DNA from 4 places in the Nocardia sp. CA-135398 genome. Region 4 is predicted to be linked to each of the others. Evidence: riboswitches for the same ligand, from Rfam matches in the RefSeq annotation. Region 4 holds a riboswitch; each other region holds the start of a gene.
The links. A riboswitch is a leader RNA that binds a small molecule or an ion and turns the genes downstream of it on or off. The one in region 4 is predicted to bind S-adenosylmethionine.
Positions count from the first base shown of each region.

Region 1 (2,197 bases), 1.5 Mb from region 4:
CACCGCTGTCGCAGTCTCGCTCACCTTGGTCTCCTAGTCCGAAGTTCGTGCAGCCATCCTGTCATCTACAGACATTTGTCGTCAAGAGAAAAATGTCGCACTCCGACATTTGACCGTTGAGGACACAAACCCGCCCGATTGCGATAGCATGGGGCCATGCTCGAGTCATCGACGCCGATCGGCGCGAGCGCCACAGCCGAGGACGCTGTGCGCGCCCCAGCGAATCCAGGGACCAGTGCGTCCGGCGGTCCGGGATTGCGCGAGCGCAAGAAGCAGCAGACCCGTTTGCGCATCATCGAGGTGGCACTCGACCTGTGCGACGCACAGGGATTCGACGCGACGACGGTCGAACAGATCGCCGACCGCGCGGATGTGTCCCCGCGCACGATCAACCGGTATTTCGACAGCAAAGAGGCCATCGTCCTCGGGCCGGTCAAGGATTTCGGACTGGCGATCGCCGAATGCCTGCGCGGACTCCCGGTCACCGGCAATGAGCTGCAATCGCTGCGCGAGGCCTTCTTGCAGGTCGTCGACCAGGCTGCGGCGAGTGTCGACGGACCGCTGTCATTCCGCCGCTTCCAGCAGATGCAGCGAATCCTGCGCAGCAGTCCGACGGTCAGCGCGCAGAGCATGGAACTGGCCGACGATAAAAACGCCGCGATCGCCGACGTGATCGCCGAGCGACTCGGCACCCAGCCCGACGCGCTGCCGGTGCGGCTGGTCGTCGGCGCCTGGCAGCTGATCGGCCATCTCAGCATGGAGTGCCAGAACTCGATCTTCGACGAGGAGGACACCGCCGCGGCCGCCGCCGAGGCCCGCAACGGATTCACCACATCGTTCGACGAATTCATGCGCGTGTGCACCGGGCGGCCCGCGACCGAGCCGGTGGAAACCCGGTAACGGATTTCAGTCGCCGCCCGCCCGCCGGTTACCATGTCCGTCAGGTCATGAGTGCCAGCGCGAAGCCCCGGCTTGCTGGACGGCAACCCTCCAGCAGCGGTGGGGTGCTCCGGGTGATGACCGGGCTCTCGATGGTCGAGGGCAAGCGCGCACTTCAGGAGGTTTTTCCGATGAGTTGTCGTCCGTCACCCGCACCCCGATAAGACCGCAGGCGAACAACCCTTTGGAGCACGATATGAGTGACCCCATCGCGTCCGCGGCCGGACTCCCGGTCTACCGGACCGCGGCCCGGTTCAGCCGGGTAGTTAACATCGGGGATGTGCGTTCCCTCGTGATTCCCCCGGCGTCGGCGACGCACTGTGCGCGGCGGGTCGGTTTCACGGCGGCGACGACGTGACTGTGACCGACCCTCGTACCGCGCGTTCCGCCACGGTGGCCCTGCCACCGCCGGACGGGAGGCTCGGCATCATCGCCATCGGGGATGTGCGGCTGGAGAGCGGCGCTGTCATCCCGGACGTTCATCTGGCCGTACAGCGCTGGGGCGAACTCTCCCCCGCACTGGACAATGTGGTGCTCGTCGAGCACGCGCTGACCGGCGATTCGCATGTCGTGGGGGTACCCGACGACATCCATCCGCTGCCCGGCTGGTGGGACGGCATGGTCGGGCCGGGCGCACCGGTGGATACCGACGAATGGTGCGTCGTCGCGACGAATGTGCTCGGCGGCTGCAAGGGCAGCACCGGCCCGTCGACGCTGGCGCCGGATGGAAAGCCTTGGGGCGCAAGGTTTCCGGAGATCTCGATCCGGGATCAGGTGACCGCGGAAGCGGCGCTGCTCGATCTGCTCGGCATCGAACGCCTGGCCGCCGTCGTCGGCGGTTCGATGGGCGGTATGCGAGTGCTGGAGTGGATGGTCGGCGCGCCGGAGCGGGTCGCATCCGCGCTGGTGCTCGCCGTCGGCGCACGCGCCACCGCCGACCAGATCGGCACGCAGACAACGCAAATCGCCGCCATCAAGGCCGATCCCGATTGGCAGGGCGGCGATTATCACGACACCGATCGCGCCCCGATGACCGGCATGGGCATCGCCCGCCGCATCGCGCACCTGACCTACCGCACCGAAAGCGAACTCGATCACCGCTTCGAGAACAACGCGCAGGGCGATGAGGATCCGCGCAACGGCGGCCGCTACGCGGTGCAGAGCTACCTGGATCACCAAGCCGAAAAGCTTTGCAGCCGTTTCGATCCCGCTACCTATGTGCTGCTGACCGAGGCGATGAACCGACACGATATCGGCC
Region 1 is NZ_CP192084.1:7,708,833-7,711,029, forward strand. Features, by position in the region: gene ACQP1T_RS34370 (MFS transporter) at 1-24, opposite strand, end outside; gene ACQP1T_RS34375 (TetR family transcriptional regulator) at 157-900, shown strand; SAM riboswitch class IV at 944-1,054, shown strand; gene metX (homoserine O-acetyltransferase MetX) at 1,294-2,197, shown strand, end outside.
Region 1: another riboswitch for S-adenosylmethionine. It lies ahead of metX (homoserine O-acetyltransferase MetX); the one in region 4 lies ahead of ACQP1T_RS02480 (aminotransferase class V-fold PLP-dependent enzyme).

Region 2 (2,197 bases), 2.8 Mb from region 4:
AAGCAGGACTTGCCGCCGTTGTCGACGGTTCCGAAGACCGCGGCGAGTACCGTGCCGGATCCGGTGTCGACCGGAACCGCGCGTACCCCGCCGACCGGGAAGGCGGCGAAGAAGTCTTGGATGGCACGTTCGGCCAGTGGCCTTATCTCGGTCGGGGTTTCGGCGGGCACCATCGTGCGGACCACATCGGGGATCGATCCCATGGCGGTGACGCCACTGCGGCCATTGGCCAGGTTGACCCAGGCGACATTCATGCCCGTGGCGTTGGTGCCGTCCGGGCCGAGGCCGTAGGGGACGAAGGTGAACATGACTTGCCCCGCCTTGACGGCGGCCGGGTCGAGGCCCGGAATGGCCACCGTAGCTTTCGGCCACGGGCCGGGCACCGCCCCCGCAACGGCGGGGACCAGACCGAGGCTGCCGGTGGCCGAGCAGAACGGCGCGACGGCGGGATATAGGAACGGGTCGATGCCGAAGGTGCGCAGCGCCTCGACAACGGTTCGGTAAGCGGCCAACAGATCACCGGGCGCGGCCTGGGCAGGCGGGGAGGTCGCGGCCGGAACAGCTGGTTCGGGCATCGGCGCCGGACCGGCGGCGGCGATGCCGGGGGAGAGAGCCAGCGCGACCGAACCGGTCGCGATGGCGGTTAGCGTCGTCAGACGGCGCAGCAGGGTCACGGCGAACCTCCTCATCGTCGGGCACGAATCGAGGTCCGAGAGTACTCCGGCAAACCTTCGCAACAGCGGCTATTTCGGCGAGCGACACGGTCGTGCCGCGCGCCGCCGCGGCAAACCACAGCGGGGCAATCCGGACGAACAGCGCGCGCAGAACCATATCCGAAATGCCACGATCCACTGCACAACCGGGCCAATAGTGCCTGCTCATGGCCATGTAAACAAGGTCTGCGCTCAGGCTGATTCGTACCCTTGTGCCGGACTTCGCCTGCTTCGCATGATATTTCGGCTAGACCCATTGACCGACCCGTGCTCGGCGTCGGACACACCATCCAGAGCGACCGAGAGACCTGGCTCATCGACGTCGCAGCAACCCCCCGGTCACCGGGTGCGGGTGCTTCCGCCGGGAACGATGGAGGAACCGGAACCATGAGCGCGTCCGTCGCATCCGATACTCCGGTATCGGATGTACCGATACCGGGTGCCCACACACCCGATGCCGCCGCATCGGGTGCACCCGCCGCTACCGCAGGCATCACCGATGCACCCGCGATCGCCAGGTCCTGGCACCCGTGGCGCTGGGTGGTCAGTGCCATCGCACTGGTACTGCTCGCACAATTCATCCACGGACTGGCCACCAACCCCGGCTGGGATTGGTCGACGTTCGCCAAGTACTTCACCGCGAAATCGGTGCTGTCGGCGCTGAAGGTCACCTTGGAGCTGACCCTGTGGGGTACGGCACTGGGATTCCTGATCGGCACGGCATTGGCGATCGCCCGGCTGTCGAATAATCCGGTGCTGCGGGTGATCTCGTGGGTCTATATCTGGGCGTTCCGCTCGATTCCGCTGATCGTGCAGTTGCTGTTCTGGTTCAACATCGCCTACCTGTACAACACGATTTCGCTCGGAATCCCATTCGGCCCTTCCTTTCTCACCTTCGAGGTGAACGGGGTGATCAGCGGGTTCACCGCGGCGGTCATCGGACTCGCATTGCATCAGGCGGCGTATGCGGCCGAGATCATCCGGGCCGGATACATTTCGGTCGATCCGGGGCAGCTGGAAGCGGCCGCGGCGCTGGGCATTCCACGGGTGCGCCAGTTCCGCACGGTCATCGTCCCGCAGGCCATGCGCTCGATTCTGCCGAATGCGACCAATGAGGTGATCAGCCTGTTCAAGGGCACCTCGATCGTGTCGGTCATGGCGATCGCGGAACTGTTCTACCAGGTCCAGGTGATCTACGGGCGCAACGGCCGGGTGGTGCCACTGCTCATGGTGGCCACCGTCTGGTACATCGTGCTGACCACGATTCTGTCGGTGGTGCAGTTCTATATCGAACGCCACTACGCCAAGGGCGCGCACCGCACGCCGCCACCGACACCGGTGCAGAGGGTGTGGCGCAGGCTACGCGAAATCGCCGAAGTCGGTTCCGCCGCACCGCGCGGGGCAACCCGATGAGCGCGCCGGTGGCGGCGGCAGTCGAAGTGCGCGGCGTGCGAAAGTCCTACGGCGGCACCGACGTACTGGCT
Region 2 is NZ_CP192084.1:6,406,847-6,409,043, forward strand. Features, by position in the region: gene ACQP1T_RS28340 (hypothetical protein) at 1-674, opposite strand, end outside; SAM riboswitch class I at 997-1,090, shown strand; gene ACQP1T_RS28345 (amino acid ABC transporter permease) at 1,101-2,126, shown strand; gene ACQP1T_RS28350 (amino acid ABC transporter ATP-binding protein) at 2,123-2,197, shown strand, end outside.
Region 2: another riboswitch for S-adenosylmethionine. It lies ahead of ACQP1T_RS28345 (amino acid ABC transporter permease); the one in region 4 lies ahead of ACQP1T_RS02480 (aminotransferase class V-fold PLP-dependent enzyme).

Region 3 (2,197 bases), 130 kb from region 4:
GCCGCTCATCTGGCTGATCGCCAGGTCGTACTGCGGATGCGACTCCAGGTACGGGTAGCGCACCCATGAGACGGATTTGTTGCTCTCGAGGAACCGCGCGATGCGCAGTGCGGATTCGGTGGAATGACGCACCCGCAGCGGCATGGTCTCCAAACCCTTGAGCAGGGTCCACGCGTTGAACGGGCTCAGCGCCGGACCGGTATGGCGCATGAGGGTTTTCACCGGACCGTCGATGTAGTCCTGGGCGCCGAGGATCGCACCACCGAGCACCCGGCCCTGACCATCGATGTGCTTGGTGCCCGAATACACCAGCACATCGGCACCGAGGTCGAAACCGCGCTGCAGCAGCGGCGTGGCAAAGACGTTGTCCAGCACCACTTTCGCGCCCGCGGCATGCGCGAGTTCGGTCACCCGACGCACGTCGACCAGCGTCTGCATCGGGTTGGCCGGTGTCTCGAAGAACACGGCCTGGGTCGGCACCGAAAGCGCCTGCTCCCATTGATCCAGATCATCGCCGTCGACGAAGACCGTCTCCACACCCCAGCGCGGCAGAATCTCGTTGCACACCACGAAGCACGAGCCGAACAGGCTGCGCGCGGCCACGAGTCGGTCGCCCGCGCCCAAAAGCGCACCGAGCGCGGTGAATACGGCCGACATACCGCTCGCGGTCGCGAAACATGCTTCGGCGCCGTCGATCAGACGCAGCCGCTCCTCGAACATGGCGACCGTCGGGTTGCCGTAGCGGGAGTAGACGAAATGCTCGATATCGCCGGTGAACGCGGCCTCGGCCGCCTCGGCGCTCTCATAGACGAAACCGGAGGACAGATACAGCGCCTCGGCGGTTTCCTCGAATCCCGAGCGACGCAGCCCACCTCGCACACCGAGCGTGGCGGGACCGACGCCTTCGGGCAGCGGCTTGTCGAACGCACCACCGGTGATCATGACTGCCGCCACGGCAGGCCGATGGCGCGCCAGCCGGAGCCGCCACGATGTCCGAACTCGTCGATCGGGCCTTCGAAGCCCTCCAGCACATTGAACGACGGGGCGATACCAGCCCCGGTCGCGGCCACGGCCGCACCGACGGAACGCTGTCCGGAGCGACAGAGGAAGACGACCGGCGCCGCCGGATCGCGACCCTCCAGCGCCTTGCTCAGCTGCTCGACGAACTCACCGTTGCGGGCGCCGTTGCTGTCCACCCATTCGATCAGCACCGTCGGCCGGTCGATCGAACTCGTATCCGGCACACCGACGAAGCGCCATTCGGCCTCGGTGCGCACGTCTACCAAGACGGCTTCGGGATTGTCCTGCAACAACTCCCACGCCTGCTGTGGGGTGATGTCACCGGCATATGTCATGCGATCCTCCTGTGAATCCACGCTTGCCGCACCTGGGATTGGGTCGCGGCCAGGTCGTCACCCGGAGCACCCCACCGCGGAGGAGGGTTGCCGACCAGTCAGCCGGGGCTTGGCACTGGTACTCATGACCTGAAAATGAGATTGCCTGGGCAGGGGCCGCCATGTCAAACCCCATTTCGCGTCGCGCATAAGCAATCAACCGCAGACGATCCAGCGGTCTTGTGAGCGGATCAGATTCCAGGTCGCCGGGGTCTCCCGCCCATCGACCGCGATGGTCACCGTCGCCTTGGCCTTATCGCCGTCGACGATCGCGTTCTCAATCTTGGTTACCTTGATCGACTTTCCGGCGGCGGCCCCACCGAACTGACCGGCGAGCGGCGTCTTGCTCTCGTCGAATCCCGAACAGGCCACGCCAGGCGGCGGCGTGTTGTCGGTGGTGGTGCGGGCCTCCGCGTAGCGCTGCACCGCCGCCGCGATCTTGTCCGATTCTGTGACATTTTTCTCAGCTGGCGAGAGCACCGCACCGAGCACGATCGCGAGCAGCACGACAGCCGCGAAGACGGCCGCCGCGATGAACGGCACCATGGAGCGACGATCGGTCTGATCGACCACGATTACGGGTTCTTCATCGGTGCCCTGCTGCTCTGTCATGAGTCGATCATCCCTGGTGGGCGGTGGTATCAGGCATTCGGCCCCGATACCGGCGACGCGCGGATTCGATAGAAGCGCGCAGAGCGGGTAGTCACGGTAGGTGGGCCGGGTAGCAAACACCCGGTGTACGCACCGCCGCGGGGCGCGTGCTGTGCCACCGATAGAATCGCGAGACTGCGGCCTGCTGTCAT
Region 3 is NZ_CP192084.1:693,005-695,201, forward strand. Features, by position in the region: gene ACQP1T_RS03160 (O-succinylhomoserine sulfhydrylase) at 1-942, opposite strand, end outside; gene ACQP1T_RS03165 (rhodanese-like domain-containing protein) at 939-1,355, opposite strand; SAM riboswitch class IV at 1,370-1,485, opposite strand; gene ACQP1T_RS03170 (Rv0361 family membrane protein) at 1,551-2,006, opposite strand.
Region 3: another riboswitch for S-adenosylmethionine. It lies ahead of ACQP1T_RS03165 (rhodanese-like domain-containing protein); the one in region 4 lies ahead of ACQP1T_RS02480 (aminotransferase class V-fold PLP-dependent enzyme).

Region 4 (2,197 bases):
GCGCCTCGATGTGGAAGATGTCGCCCGTCCGCAGTATCGGAGCTGGGGATTCGCCCGGTCGATCAGCACGCGTCAGCCGGACGCTGCCCGTCGAGCCCGAGGGGCTCCGCCTAGCCGAACGAGCAGGGTGCCGCGCCGTCGGTGGAGGCGGGGTGGGCGAAGGGGCGGGTTTCGGGGGTCGGGTTCCAGAGTCCGTCGGTGCTGGCGTAATTCCACGACGCACCCTTGTCGACCAGGGTGGCGATGGCCTCGACCAGGCGGTCCACGTCGGCGGAGCTGGTGCCGAGGCCGATGCTGGCGCGCAGGGCGCCGTCGAGGCCGAGGCGGGCGAGCAGCGGGTGGGCGCAGAAGCGGCCGTCGCGAATGCCGATGCCGTGTTCGGCGGAGAGGTAGGCGGCTACGTGGCCGGGGACGAATCCGTCCAGGGTGAAGGCGACAATGCCGACGGTGTCCGGGCTGTCGTCCCAGATGCGCAGCAGGTTGACGCCCGGAATCTCGGACAGCCCGGCGCGCAGGCGATCGGCGAGCGTTTGCTCGTGCGCGGCAAGGGTTTTCGGATCGATCGCGCACAGTGCGTCACATGCGGCGGCGAGTGCGGCCGCACCAAGGACATTCGGTGAACCGGCCTCGTGCCGCTGCGGCGCCGCTGCCCATTCCGCGTTGGTGGTGGTGACCTCGCGAACCGCCCCGCCGCCCGCCAGATACGGTTCGGCGGCATCGAGCCAATCCCGGCGTCCGACAAGCACTCCCGCGCCGAACGGTGCGTAGAGCTTGTGGCCGGAGCATGCGAGGTAGTCGATTCCGGTGGCGCGCAGGCTGATTCGGCGATGCGGCGCAAGCTGCGCGGCATCGACCAGGATGCGGGCGCCACACTGGTGCGCGATGGTGGCCAGGCGCTCCAGCGGCAGCACCTCACCGGTTACGTTGGACGCACCGGTGACGGCGAGCAATGCCGCTGGCTTACTGCACAATTCGGCGATCAGCTGACGGATCGTCTCCTCGACGGTCGCCGCGGCCCTGACGACGCGGCGGCCGTGCCGGGTCCACGGCAGGAAGTTCGCATGATGTTCGATATCCAGCACCACGGTGTCGCCGGGCACACATGCGGCGAGCAGATTCAACGAATCGGTGGTGTTGCGGGTGAATACGACGACCTGATCGTCGGCGGCGTCGAGAAAGCGGGTGACCGAACCGCGCGCGGCCTCGTAGCACTCGGTGGAGATCCGCGAGGCGTAACCGGCACCGCGGTGCACACTCGCGTAGTACGGCAGCAGCTGCTGCACCCGATCGGTGACCTGCGCCAACGCCGGTGCGCTAGCGGCGTAGTCGAAGTTCGTGTAGGTGGTCGTTCCGCCCTGGACGAGCGGCACCTGAAGGTCGTCGCCGGAGACCCGAGCGAGGGCGGCACAGGTTTTATCGATTGCAGCGGTCATCACAAAATCCCATCGGCTGTGGGACCCGAAATCTGGTGATCATCCGAGTCCGCGCTTGCCGCATCCGGTCTGGCTGCGGCCTGGTCGTCACCCGGAGCACCCCACCGCGGAGGAGGGTTGCCGACCAGCTAGCCGGGGCTTGATGCTGGTACTCATGACCTGAACCGAGACTGACAGATGCCCCGCCGCTCTGTCAACCGCACCGCAACTGCATACACATGCAGCTGAATAAATAACCTTGCAATGCCGAGTGATGTGCGGTCTGATCGAGAGGTGACGCCTTCCCTGCTGCTCAGCTTTGTCGGCCTGTGCATTCTGCTGTCGATTACGCCCGGCCCGGATTCGTTCCTGGTGCTGCGATTCTCGATCGTGGACGCGCGACCCGGCATTGCCGCGGCGATCGGCTCGGCATTGGGCGGGATCGTGTGGGCCGTCGTGGTCGCGGCTGGCGTCGCCGCCCTACTGGAACAGTCCGCGACGGCCTACCGGACGCTCAAGATCATCGGCGGAATCTATTTGGTGTACTTGGGAATTCGCGCGCTGATCGATCACCGCAAGCAGCGCGGGGCTGATACCACCGCACCGTCCGGACAGTCGGCCACGGAGGCCCCGCCCTCGATTCGCTCGGCATTCGCCGCGGGCGTGGTGTCGTGCATGTTCAACCCGAAGGTCGGACTGTTCTACCTGGCGGTACTGCCGCAATTCCTCACCGACGTCACGTTCCTGAACACCCTCGCGCTCGGCGCCATCGAATGCTGCATTGC
Region 4 is NZ_CP192084.1:563,960-566,156, reverse strand. Features, by position in the region: gene ACQP1T_RS02480 (aminotransferase class V-fold PLP-dependent enzyme) at 111-1,433, opposite strand; SAM riboswitch class IV at 1,480-1,593, opposite strand; gene ACQP1T_RS02475 (LysE family translocator) at 1,707-2,197, shown strand, end outside.